DNA from 4 places in the Noviherbaspirillum sp. genome. Region 2 is predicted to be linked to each of the others. Evidence: predicted binding sites of a transcription regulator. Region 2 holds the regulator's gene; each other region holds the start of a gene.
The links. Region 2 encodes sigma-54, which starts transcription at its own class of promoters, with help from an activator protein. Its sites were predicted from a motif close to TGGCANGNAANCTGCTTT; they were not measured.
Positions count from the first base shown of each region.

Region 1 (3,121 bases), on a different contig from region 2:
CCTTCTGGAACAGCCATCCGGCGGCAGCGGTCGCCTTTTCAGCGGCGGCGGCATCGGTGTAGGCGTCCGGGCCGGCCCAGAACCAGACCATGTGCGCGATCGGCAGGTAGGAGAACGTGAACCACAGCACCACGAACAGCAGCACGGCGGAGAACTTCACGCGTTCGGCGAACGCGCCGACGATCAGGCCGCAGGTAATGGCGGCGAAGGTTGCCTGGAAGGCGACGAAGATGAACTCCGGGATTACCACGCCCTTGCTGAAGGTCGCCGCAACGGAATCGACGGTAATGCCCTTCAGGAACAGGCGGTCAAGCGAGCCGATGAAACTGCCCCCTTCGGTGAACGCCAGCGAATAGCCATAGATCGCCCACAGCACCGTGATCAGGGAGAAGATCATGAAGACCTGCATCAGCACCGACAGCATGTTCTTCGAGCGGACCAGGCCGCCGTAGAACAATGCAAGGCCGGGAATGGTCATCAGGATGACCAGCACGGTCGCCACGATCATCCAGGAGGTGTCGCCCTTGTTGGGCACCGGAGCTGCGGCGGCTGGCGCTGCGGAGGCTGCGGCTGCGGGCGCAGTCGTGGCACCGGAGGAAGCGGCAGCTCCGGCGGCGGAAGCCGCTGCATCGCTGCCGGCCGGCGCGGAGGATGGAGAGGACGGTGTCGTGGTCAGTGCGACCGTGTCACCGGCGGCCGGCGCATCGGCGGCCAGCGCCGGCTGCCCGAAACCGACCGCGAACAGCAAGGTGCTGGCCGCGATAAAGCTGAGGATCTGTTTTTTCATGGTGATATCTCCGCGTTAGAGTGCGTCTTTGCCGGTCTCGCCGGTACGGATACGCACTACCTGCTGCAGGTCGTATACGAATATTTTTCCGTCGCCGATCTTGCCGGTACGGGCCGCTGCCTCGATCGCTTCGATCACGCGATCGACAATGGCTTCATCGACGGCCACCTCGATTTTTGTCTTCGGCAGGAAATCGACGACATACTCGGCGCCGCGATACAGCTCGGTATGTCCCTTTTGCCGGCCGAAGCCCTTGACCTCGGTCACGGTGATGCCCTGGACGCCGATGGCGGACAAGGCTTCACGGACTTCGTCCAGCTTGAAGGGTTTGATGATCGCAGTGATCAGTTTCATGATGACCTCGGTTTAGAAAGTTTTGCTGATCGACAGCACTGCGCGGCCCTTGCCGAGATTTTTCCCGTTCGGACCGACATAGGCGTCGGTGTTGGTGTCGATGTACGCAAGGCTGCCGGTCATGAAGCCGAAATCCTTGGTGACGCCGAGCTTGTAGTCGGTATAGCTGGCGGCGGAGTTGTTTCGTACGCGCTGGCGGCCGGCATGCAGGTTGACGGTGAAGCCGTTGCCGACGTCGATGTTGGCGCCGATATCGAGGTAGCCGCTGTTCTTGCTGTCGGCGAAGCCGAACAGGTTGGTCACCGAATGCGAATACTTGATGTAGGCCGGTCCGTAGCCGATCTGGCCGTAGATCTCGGTGGTATTGGCGCTCGGGTTCAGGTTATTCGATGGGTAGATATAGGTCAGCACGCCGACGTCGTACGGCACGTCCGGTACAATCTCGCCGCGTTTGCCGGCATAGATGTCCCATTCGATGTTCGCATCGCCGCCCGGCACATCCTTGATCCATTTGATGGTGGAAAGCCATGTGCCGACATAGAAGCCGCTCGGGTTGTTGACGTAATCCGCGCCGCCTTGCAGAGCCGGGTCCAGACGGGTCTGCGAAATGCCACGGTAGCGGTAGTCACTGACAACTGCAGCGTTGAAGCTTACTTCGTGATCCGGCTTCTTATCCTGCGCCTGGGCGGTACTGCTCATAAATGCGGCGGTGACAGCCGTGGCAAGAATCAGTTTTTTCATGGCGCTTCCCTTAGTTATGTTGGATAAAACAAGAACATCTGATGACGATGGAACTTGCATCGTGATTAGCAGGACTCATGCCACCCAATTTCGCCATGGATACGTTATATTTTTTGCACCAATCCCGCGCCGGGGTATTGTTATTTTGCGAGACGGGCTACGATATGCACATTGCTGCACCCTGCTTTGCCGTCGACGCACCAGATTGATGCGCACCAGATTGAAGCGACGACATCCAATCGCACCACGACGGTGCCACCCCCTCCAAACAAAGGTCCACTATGGAACGCAATAACTTTTTTAATGATCTGCAGGCAAAAATCAGCCAGGCAATTGAGAACTCTCCCGCCAAGGATCTCGAAAAAAACGTCAAGGCGATGCTGAACCAGGGTTTTTCCAAGCTCGATCTCGTGACCCGCGAGGAATTCGATATTCAGAGCCAGGTACTGGCGAAGACCAGGGCCAAGCTGGAAGCGCTGGAAGCCCGTGTTGCCGAACTGGAAGCACGCCTGGGCAAGTAGATTGATGCGCAAGGCGCATCGCCGATAGCCGGCGGCAATATCCGCCGGACCTAACAAAAACAATAAACGAGGTATGGGATGAGCCTAGCCGTCTTGAAAAGCCGTGCCCTGGCGGGCATGCAGGCGCCGGAAGTCACCGTCGAAGTGCACTTGGCCAATGGGCTGCCGCAATTCACGATCGTCGGGTTGCCGGAAACCGAAGTGAAGGAATCGAAGGACCGGGTCCGGGCGGCGCTGCAGAATGCACGTTTCGAATTCCCGGCCCGACGGATCACCGTCAATCTCGCGCCGGCCGACTTGCCGAAGGAATCCGGCCGTTTCGACCTGCCGATCGCGCTGGGCATCCTGGCGGCGTCGGGGCAGATGCCGGCCGATGAACTGGGAAAGTACGAATTTGCCGGCGAACTATCGCTGTCCGGAGACTTGCGCCCGATCCGCGGCGCGCTGGCCATGACCTTCGCCATGCATCGCGCTGGCGGCGATTCCGGCGCAAAGCGCGCCTTTATCTTGCCACGCGCGAACGCCGACGAGGCAGCCCTGGTGACCGATGCAGCGATTTTCCCGGCCGATTCGCTGCTGCAGGTATGCGCCCACTTCGCCGCCGCCGACCCGGATACGCGCCTCGGCCGCCATGTCCCAGGCGCCTCGCCGGCAACGGCGTCCCACCCGGATTTTTCCGATGTGAAGGGCCAGGCGCAGGTGAAGCGGGCGCTGGAAG
Region 1 is NZ_DAIUCO010000052.1:3,750-6,870, forward strand. It holds gene V7080_RS08450 (ammonium transporter) at 1-787, opposite strand, end outside; gene glnK (P-II family nitrogen regulator) at 803-1,141, opposite strand; gene V7080_RS08460 (TorF family putative porin) at 1,154-1,882, opposite strand; gene V7080_RS08465 (accessory factor UbiK family protein) at 2,164-2,403, shown strand; gene V7080_RS08470 (YifB family Mg chelatase-like AAA ATPase) at 2,482-3,121, shown strand, end outside.
Region 1: a site for sigma-54 is predicted at 1,948-1,965, ahead of V7080_RS08460 (TorF family putative porin). Genes of this name have one in related genera too.

Region 2 (3,121 bases):
TGCAGATCGAAAAGCTGCGGGAAAACCAGGCGCTGTCGCTGTCGGGCGGCGAGCGCCGCCGCGTCGAGATTGCGCGTGCGCTGGCGACGAACCCGCGATTCGTGCTGCTTGATGAGCCCTTCGCAGGCGTCGACCCGATCGCGGTCATCGAGATCCAGCGGATCGTGCGCTTCCTGAAGGAACGCGGAATCGGCGTGCTGATCACGGACCACAACGTCCGGGAGACACTGGGCATCTGTGATCGTGCCTACATCATCAACCAGGGCGCTGTGCTTGCCAGCGGCCGCCCGGACGACATCATCGCGGATGAATCGGTACGCCGCGTTTATTTGGGAGAACACTTCCGCATGTAATGGAAGCACGGCTGCTATGAAACAAACCCTTCAACTCCGTATTTCCCAACATCTGGCGCTGACGCCCCAGCTGCAGCAATCGATCCGGCTGCTGCAATTGTCGACGCTTGAACTGCATCAGGAGCTGGAGCAGATTTTGTCGGACAACCCGATGCTCGAGCGCGTCGATGATCCGCTGGATCATTCCATCCGCCTGCTGGCCGACGGTGCAATCAGCCCCCAGGGCACCCAACCGGATACACCCGTACCCAACGATGCCGGATCGGCTGCCGGTGAGGACACCGACCGGCCCTTCGAAGGCGGCGATGGAGCGGACACGCCTGCTGCAGGCGAAGCGGAATGGAGCTTCGACGATGTGGCGCGCACCTCGAAAGCGCCGGAGGACGATGATGCGCGGCCCCAGCTGGAAGCGCACGAAACCACCTTGCGCGAACATCTGCTCGAACAGATGCGGGTATCGGTAAGGGAAATGCGGGATCGCGCGCTGCTTGAGTTGATGATTGACGCGCTCAACGACAACGGCTACCTGGAAGAACCGCTGGAAGAAATTCATGCGCGACTGCCGGAAGAACTCGGGATCGAGATTGAAGAATTGTCGGTGGCGCTGAAGATGCTGCAAAGTTTCGATCCGGCGGGCGTCGGCGCACGCACGCCATCGGAATGCCTGGCAATCCAGATCCGGCGCTTTCCGAAGGTGCCGCTGGTGACGCGCCGCCGGGCTTTGACGATCGTCGAAGAACATCTGACGCTGTTCGCCCAGCGCGACTTCAACAAGCTCAAGAAAATCCTGGATTGCGACGACGAAGATCTGCGTGAGGCACAGACGATCATCAAGCAATGCAATCCGCACCCCGGTGCGGCGTTCGCCTCCGATACGTCGGACTTCGTGGTCCCGGATGTCATTGTCAAAAAGACCAAGAACGGCTGGCAGGTCATGTTGAATCATGATGTCATGCCGCGTCTTCGGGTCAATGCCCTGTATGCCAATATCCTGAAGCAAAGTAAAGGTGAGGGGTCACTTACTTCGCAGCTCCAGGAGGCCAAATGGCTGATCAAGAATATGCGTCAACGCTTCGACACGATCTTGCGCGTCGCACAAGCGATCGTGGACCGGCAGCGCAACTTCTTTTCGCACGGCGCGGTAGCGATGCGGCCCCTTGTCTTGCGTGAAATTGCTGATACACTGGGTTTACACGAGAGCACCATTTCTCGTGTGACAACACAGAAGTACATGTTGACCCCCCATGGCATGTTCGAGCTCAAATACTTTTTCGGCAGCCATGTCGCGACGGAAGCAGGGGGTGAAGCCTCGTCGACAGCGATACGAGCGCTCATCAAACAATTGATAGGAGCTGAAGACCCCAAGAATCCATTCTCAGATAGCAAGATCGCGGATATGTTAGGGGAACAAGGTATGGTCGTTGCGCGGAGAACCGTCGCCAAGTACCGTGAAGCGTTGAAAATCCCCCCTGTCAATCTGCGAAAATCTCTCTAGGTTGTTCCTTTGTAGTTGCCATCCGTTGCTGTGTTCCGGCGTAGTCCTCTACGCGGACACGTTGCGAACCGCCAGCGACACTATCCATAGGAGTGCTGTATGAATCTCATGATCAGTGGACAACATCTCGAATTGACTCCAGCCATTCGCCAGTACGTAACAAGCAAACTGGATCGGGTACTCCGCCATTTCGATCATGTCATCGATGTTGCGGTGATTCTGGGAGTCGAAAAACCCTCTGAAAAAGATAAAAGGCAAAGAGCTGAAGTCAATCTGCGCGTGAGAGGCAATGTAATCCATGTCGAAAGCTTTGCAGAAGATCTGTATGCAGCAATCGATTCGTTGATCGACAAGCTGGATAGGCAGGTATTGAAGTACAAGGGCAAGATGCAGGACCACCAGCATGAGGCGATCAAGCGCATGACGGAAGACTTGCCGGCGGCCTGATTCAGGCGGCAATCGGCAACAGGAAAAGGGCGCACGGGTTGCGCCCTTTTCCTGTTGCGGCCGCACTTTGCAAATGTCCGCAGGACGACTGCAGCATCGGGACGGTGCCGATAAAATAGCTGCAATTACATAAAACACCCTCATCATGACTGCTCACATTATTTCCGCTGTCCGGAACAACATCGGCTTTATCACGCTTGACCGGCCGAGGGCGCTCAATTCCCTGTCCCTTGATATGGTTCGCGCCTTCACGCAGGTATTGCTGTCGTGGCGCGACGACCCGGCCATCGCCGCGGTGGTCGTGCGCAGCACGAGTGAGAAGGCGTTCTGCGCAGGTGGGGACATCCGCTTTTTCTTTGATGCCGGCAAGGCGACGCCGCAATCCGGCAGCATGCTGATCGAGGATTTTTTTACCGAAGAATATGCATTGAATCATTTGACTCATCACTATCCCAAGCCGTATATAGCGCTGATGGACGGGATTGTCATGGGTGGCGGGATGGGGATCGCACAAGCCGGCCCTGCCAACCGGATGCGTATCGTCACCGAACGGACGAAGATGGCCATGCCGGAAGTGAACATTGGCCTGTTCCCGGACGTAGGCGGCAGCTTCTTCCTTTCGCGGACTCCCGGCAGGCTCGGTGTTTATCTCGGCATAACGGGAGAAACAATCGGCGCAGCCGACGCGATCCATGCAGATCTGGCCGATGTATTCATCCCTGCGGACCAGATTGGGGCGCTTTTGCAGTTGTTGGAGACATCCGCTGTGAGCGATGTCCGGGAGAGCGTCGCACGATTTGCCGAACCGTATGCATCGCATGCACTG
Region 2 is NZ_DAIUCO010000106.1:9,329-12,449, reverse strand. It holds gene lptB (LPS export ABC transporter ATP-binding protein) at 1-353, shown strand, start outside; gene V7080_RS13545 (RNA polymerase factor sigma-54) at 370-1,848, shown strand; gene hpf (ribosome hibernation-promoting factor, HPF/YfiA family) at 1,948-2,295, shown strand; gene V7080_RS13535 (enoyl-CoA hydratase/isomerase family protein) at 2,441-3,121, shown strand, end outside.

Region 3 (3,121 bases), on a different contig from region 2:
GAGCCGCCGAAGCATTTCCACCCGTCCGGCCAGCCCCACCAGCGGATTGCTGTGGCTCACCTGGAAAGCGGCGGCGACGGTCTGCCCGGCGAGAGCGGCCAGTGCCGATGCATCGGTGCGCAAGGGGTGGGTTTGATCCGACGACAGGGCACCGCTGGCGAACAGGGCAAGGCTGGCAACGCCGAGTCCTTCGGACCGCGCCAGCCGCATGTTGTTGGCATGGTCCAGATACTGCCAGTCCGGGCCGGCGCCGGCATCCAGCAGCACGCTGGGGATGACGAGGTCGATGCGGGTGCGTGCGCGTTCGCTGCCGCTCAGCCCTGCCTGTGCGGCGAGTTGCTGCCACCGATCCACGCCGCCGGTTTCGAAATGCCGCCAGCGGCTGTGATACGGCACGGACAGGTCCGGGTAGCGCATCCTGATCGTGTCGGCCACATAGCAGGCGACCTGGGCCAGCCGATCCGGATGCCAGGTGAAGTGGGCGCCGTTTCCCTGCTCGGTCCGTGCCATTACCAGCGCGCATTGCCGGCGCACCGCCTGTGCGTTGAGCAGCGCCGCCGCCGGATGATCTTGCGGCACCGGCGTATGCCATCCGATATCGGCATGTGCACCGGCATGGCGTGCGTCTGTCATTCGGTCAGGCTCCTGCCTTTGGCGATCAGCAATTCCTCGTTCGGCACCGCACCCTCGGTGGAGAAATAACCGGCCGCGACCTTGGCATCCATCTCCACCCGCGCATCGGCGGGAATGAGTGCATCCGGAATCGGGACGCGCTCCACCACCTCGATGCCCTGGGCCGTCAGCGCGCCGTGCTTGAGATTGCTCATCGATGCCCAGCGGTCGATACGCTTGATGCCGAGCCAGTGGAACACATCCGGCATCAGTTCCTGGAAGCGCATGTCCTGCACGCCGGCCACGCATTCGGTGCGCTCGAAATAGGTTGCCGCGCGGTCGCCGCCCACTTGCCGCTTGCGGGCGTTGTACACGAGGAACTTGGTGACTTCGCCCAATGCGCGTCCTTCCTTCCGGTTGTAGATCACCAGGCCGACGCCGCCCTGCTGCGCCATCTCGATGCACACCTCGATGCCGTGCGCCAGGTAGGGGCGGCAGGTGCAGATGTCGGAGCCGAACACGTCGGAACCATTGCATTCGTCGTGCACGCGGCAGGCGACCCGCGTGGTGTCCTTGCCGAGCTCGCGCATGTCGCCGAAGCAGTACAGCGTCATGCCGCCGATGGGCGGCAGGAATACTTTGAGGTCGGAGCGCGTGACCAGTTCCGGAAACATGCCGCCGGTCTGTTCGAACAGGCTGCGGCGCAATGCGCTTTCCTTGATGCCGAACCGTTTTGCCAGGCCAGGCAGGTGCCACACCGGGTCGATCGCCGCCTTGGTTACGCGCACATCGCCGTTGGAAAACAGGATGCGGTCATCGGGCTTGAGGCGGCCGGCGACGATCGCCTCCTTGAGTTCCGGCATGTTGATATGGGCCTTGGTGATCGCGATCGTCGGCCGGATATCCATGCCGGCCGCGATCTGTCCGGCGAACGCGTTGCCGACCATGTGGCCGTACGGATCGAGCGACACGATCTTGTCGGGATCGGCCCATTGCGGATGCGGACCGATGTCTTCGGCGGGCGCGGTGTTGGTGAGGTCAGGGCGGTGTTCACGGTCGAGCGAACCTGCGGCGACCGCCAGCGCGCGATACACCGCATAGGCGCCGGAGTGCGTGCCGATGACATTGCGTTGCTGAGGGTTGGTGAGACTGGCGATGATCGGTCCGCGTTCTTCAGGACTGGGAGCACCCCATCGGATGTCGGTAGCGGCGTTCTTCTTGCGGCCCTGGGAATGCGACGTCAACATGATGTGATCAGCCATGTTTGCTCCCGATGCGAATGATCCCGGCCTGATGGCCGTGTATTGATTATTGGCACTTTCAATGTCATCCGTAAAGCTGGATTTGGGGCAAACATGGAAACCTGTCAAATAGACAGGGGCAATTGTTGCAATTATCCAGCGCCGCTTTTTTCCGCTTCAACAGGATCGATCGCGATATCGCCATGCAGAAATTGGTTTCGCAACGTGTCCTTACTCTTATTGATAATTATCAGACTTGGTCGCGAATGATGGTCTAGTTTGATAAGGTCATGTCGCGCACCTCGCAAGGCATGCAGCACAATCAAAAGCAAGGAGACAGGAATGACGCATGATGTGAATGCTTCTACTGTCGACCATGCATGGATACACGTCTTGGCAGGACGGTCCAGGCTTTCTCACCTCCCTCCTTCCCTCTATCCCTTGGCACTCCGGGCACAGTCAGGCAATCCGCAATGCCTGCCCGCCTTGTCATCGGCGACCTCTCGCCAGGCAGATCCGCTTTCATTTTCTGGGGCATCAACGAAGTCACCACTTAAGGAGACATCATGAAAACGATTCTTGCATGGCTAGCGGCAATACTTGCGATGGCGGTCGGTTTGCAACCGGCCTGGGCAAACGACGATGCGGGGAATCAAGGTCCCGCTGCGCAGGGCGCAACGGAATTCAAAGTCGATCACAAATGGCCGAAGCCGCTGCCCAACAGATGGGAATTCGGCCAGGTGGCGGGTGTGGCGGTTGATCGCAACGACCATATCTGGATCATCCAGCGTCCCGGCTCGCTGACCGTCGATGAAGCAGGTGCCGCCCAGACGCCGCCACGCTCGGAGTGCTGCTTCCCCGCGCCATCGGTGATGAAGTTCGATCGTGAAGGGAATTTGCTTCTGGCCTGGGGCGGCACTGCGGATCCGGGCTTCCTGACCGACCGCTGCACACCGGCGAAAGGCTGCGAGTGGCCGACCAACGAGCACGGCATTTTCGTCGACCACAATGACAATGTCTGGATCGCGGGCAATGGCGCGGTGAATCACCAGGTGCTTAAATTCAGCAGCGACGGCACGTTCCTGCTCCAGGTCGGCAAGGCCGGCGTGACTGGCGGCAGCAATGCCACCACCGGCGGATTGGGCGACACGCCGCTGCTTGGCCAGCCGGCCGATGTCGAGGTGGACCCGACCAACAACGAGGCCTACATCGCCGACGGTTACCAGAATAAGCGCGTGCTGGTGGTCGATGGCAATACCGGCAAATAC
Region 3 is NZ_DAIUCO010000330.1:764-3,884, reverse strand. It holds gene V7080_RS23930 (URC4/urg3 family protein) at 1-633, opposite strand, end outside; gene V7080_RS23925 (GTP cyclohydrolase II) at 630-1,874, opposite strand; gene V7080_RS23920 (hypothetical protein) at 2,420-3,121, shown strand, end outside.
Region 3: a site for sigma-54 is predicted at 1,947-1,964, ahead of V7080_RS23925 (GTP cyclohydrolase II). Genes of this name have one in related genera too.

Region 4 (3,121 bases), on a different contig from region 2:
GTGGGAACGGCTACGACGATAAAGTCGGCGGCGGCGAGCGCTGCTGGGTCGTTTGTCACTTCCAATCGTTCTGCGTCCCGCAACTCTTTGGGAGAAAGCTCCCCGGTAGGGTCGATGAACTCTTTATAGCTCTTGATTTTGCTGACAGACAAATCAAAACCAATGGTCCGCTGTTTTTTCCCGAACTCGACAGCGAGCGGAAGACCAACATAGCCAAGTCCGACAACGGCAACGACGCTCATAGACTTCTCTCTTGCTTGCATGAAAGTAAAATGAATATATCAGATAGTGTAAAAAAAGGCATCAAACCGTTTGATTTGTTTTCATGCTTGATGCTTCTGCATTGCAGATGCGATGCGAATGCGAAAACGGGCTTACGACAGGCTGAGCAGGTTGAACTGACGCTAGGATCTAACGGCAAAAATAACTCGTATAAATACATTCTTAAGGAGCAATCGCATTTAAGAATCTGGAGCCGCGATTTATCTCCGCGCTTGTTCAGACTGCCAATAAAAAATGACCCGCAATAGCGGGCCATCGAGTAACAGCACAAAAAATTTACTTGTTTTTTGTCTGGCGACGAGTCATTGCAAGTCCCATCAAAGCAAGGCTCAACAACAGAACTGTCGAAGGCTCAGGAATGGAATTGCCGGAGATCTGGCCCGTCGATGTGGCGATGAAGTTATTGTTGCTGAACTGAGACGATGCGGACGACAGAAGATCAGCCATGAACTGCTGCGTGTTCGTGTCGAAGTTGCTGGCAGCGATACCGCCCGTTACAGCAAAATAGCTAGTCAGGAAGCCAGACTGAAAACTTGTTGCATTGGAAAACTCGTTTGCAACCGCCGACAACTGAAGGAACAGATTGCCATCTGCAGCATTGCCGGCCGGGCTTGTGCTTACATTGAAGTCTGGAGTGTCATCAACGTACAAGCGCAGCCAACCATTCGTGAATGTTCCCGGACCGGCAATTTGAAAACCGCCGAACACAAAAGTCAGTTCGCAGCTTGCGCAGAATGCGCCGCCTATTGCGGACGATGTGTCGCCGTAGTTAACCCCGTTAAATTTGAAGATTTCTCCCACGCCTTGCAGCACATCTCCAAAACCAACCGTTAATGGATTGATCGCATTCGCGTAATTCGGCGCTGCGTTCAGAGCATTCGATACTGCATTTGCGCTGGAACTGAAGAACTGGTTGAACTCGTAACGCGCCGTAAAGTCGCTGTCAGTGATGCTGACCGCATCCGGATCCCAAGTCACGCCACCGATATTGATTATCGATGCCTGTGCTGTACCGCCGAAAGCAGCAACCAGCGCAACAGCAGATAGTAGCTTTCTAAACATTTTCATAAATTCCCCTTGTGTTGGTTCTTGGCTAAGTTGTTATTTCCGCACCAACCATTAGCAGTTTATGTGCCAGCAGTAATTAAACGCCATAACACCTTGATTTTAAAATTGTTTTTTGCCGATTCCGTATATACCCATGTATTCCATTAACGAAATGTAAAAATTCCCGACAACAACTCTGTATTTAATTATTGATAACGTCCAGGGGACAAAATGCCGTCGGGGTCGACACTTTGCCGAAGTCGGGCATGGAATGCCTTGGACTCTTCCTGCATATCGGAGAGTGTTTGCATTGCTCCTAGTCCCACGCGATACGGAAAGAAGCCCCGTTCACGCCCCTCAAGAAGCAAGTCGGTATAACAGTTGGTCGCGGCGGCGAGTGCGCTGTCGTTGTTGCGGTCGAAAATGAGTGGAACCGTACTATCAAATATCTTGTCGCTGATCGAGGTGAAGGTAATCAATGGCTCGATGCCGTGCTTTCGTGTGATTCGTTCGATCATCTCCACATAGGAACTGGCCGTTGCCGCACGCATCGGCACCAATGGTGCATACCAGATAAGGCCGCAACCATCTCGTGATGGATCACGCTCGAATTCCTTCGCACTCGATGAGTTACGCCAGTAGGCAAGCGGCAATGCCGTTTCATTCGGCACGCCATTCACCAGCTCAAGTGCTTTGGCAAGCGTGTTTGCAGTACTGCCAAGGCGCCGGGCGGCCGGCCCCGGAAGCAGGTTAGCGATCCGCGACAACGCCTGGGCTTTCTGAGGACTGAAAAATATCAGCCTGCTCGCCACCCCGGATAGCGAACGCCTGATTTCGCTTTCGGCAGCGGACACGATCTTCTTCGTACCATAGATTGTTCCGAATCCTGTCCAGGGAAAAATCTGGAATTGCCGTCCCAACTCTTCAACTACCGCCTCCGGGATCAAACCATCGGTTCCAAGTCGGTCTGTCGGGTATGGCGCTGACATCGCGAGTACTCGATGGCGATTCATGAGATTAATCCCCCCAACAACACCCGGCAGGCGGCCGAGTATTGTCCTCACCCGCTCGACTGCCTGTTCGAGCAGTGCCTTGTCCTTAAGACTGAAGAAGCATACCTTCACGCATTCAGGACGGCGGGCAAGGGCGATCGACATCCTGGTAACGATCCCGAAGCCGCTCTGGGTGAAAAGGCCAGTGGAGTATGGGCCGATGCCGTACTTAAAAAGACGGGCCAACTCTTCCCCCCCCGCTTCCCGCATGGCAGTCCGGTATCGACTGCCGTCCGCAAGTACTGCTTCAAGGTCAGTAACCGCACCGAAATGATCGGTATGAGGCGTGATGCCGTACCCTCTTTCCAGCGCATTTCCCAACAAGCTGCATTGTGGACCGGCACCGGTCACAGGCACTAAAAATGGATGTCCTCCAGCCGTCAGAAATTCCGACAGCATGCCCTGCGTAACACCGGGCTCCACGGTGACAACGCCAAGATCCGGATCGAAATGAAGAATCTTCTGCAGATTGGAAAGATCGATGATGACGCAGTTGTCGCGGACCGGAAGCGACGTACCGTACCCCCAGTTGCGACCTGTACTGATGGGATACACCGAAACCTTATGCTTGGCGGCGATGCGCATAACGTCTGGAAGCGTGGACGCATCTTTGATCACGAGAGCGGCCGGGATCGTACGCTCGATGCCACTCGCATCCGCTCCGTATTTGCGCAAAACATCAGCGCCTCGCAATACCGAAGGTACGCCTAGCAGACCCCACCAATCGAGGATCGCCTCCT
Region 4 is NZ_DAIUCO010000096.1:4-3,124, forward strand. It holds partial or broken gene V7080_RS12785 (nucleotide sugar dehydrogenase) at 1-242, opposite strand, end outside; gene V7080_RS12790 (PEP-CTERM sorting domain-containing protein) at 559-1,350, opposite strand; gene V7080_RS12795 (FAD-binding oxidoreductase) at 1,536-3,121, opposite strand, start outside.
Region 4: a site for sigma-54 is predicted at 1,402-1,419, ahead of V7080_RS12790 (PEP-CTERM sorting domain-containing protein). Genes of this name have one in related genera too.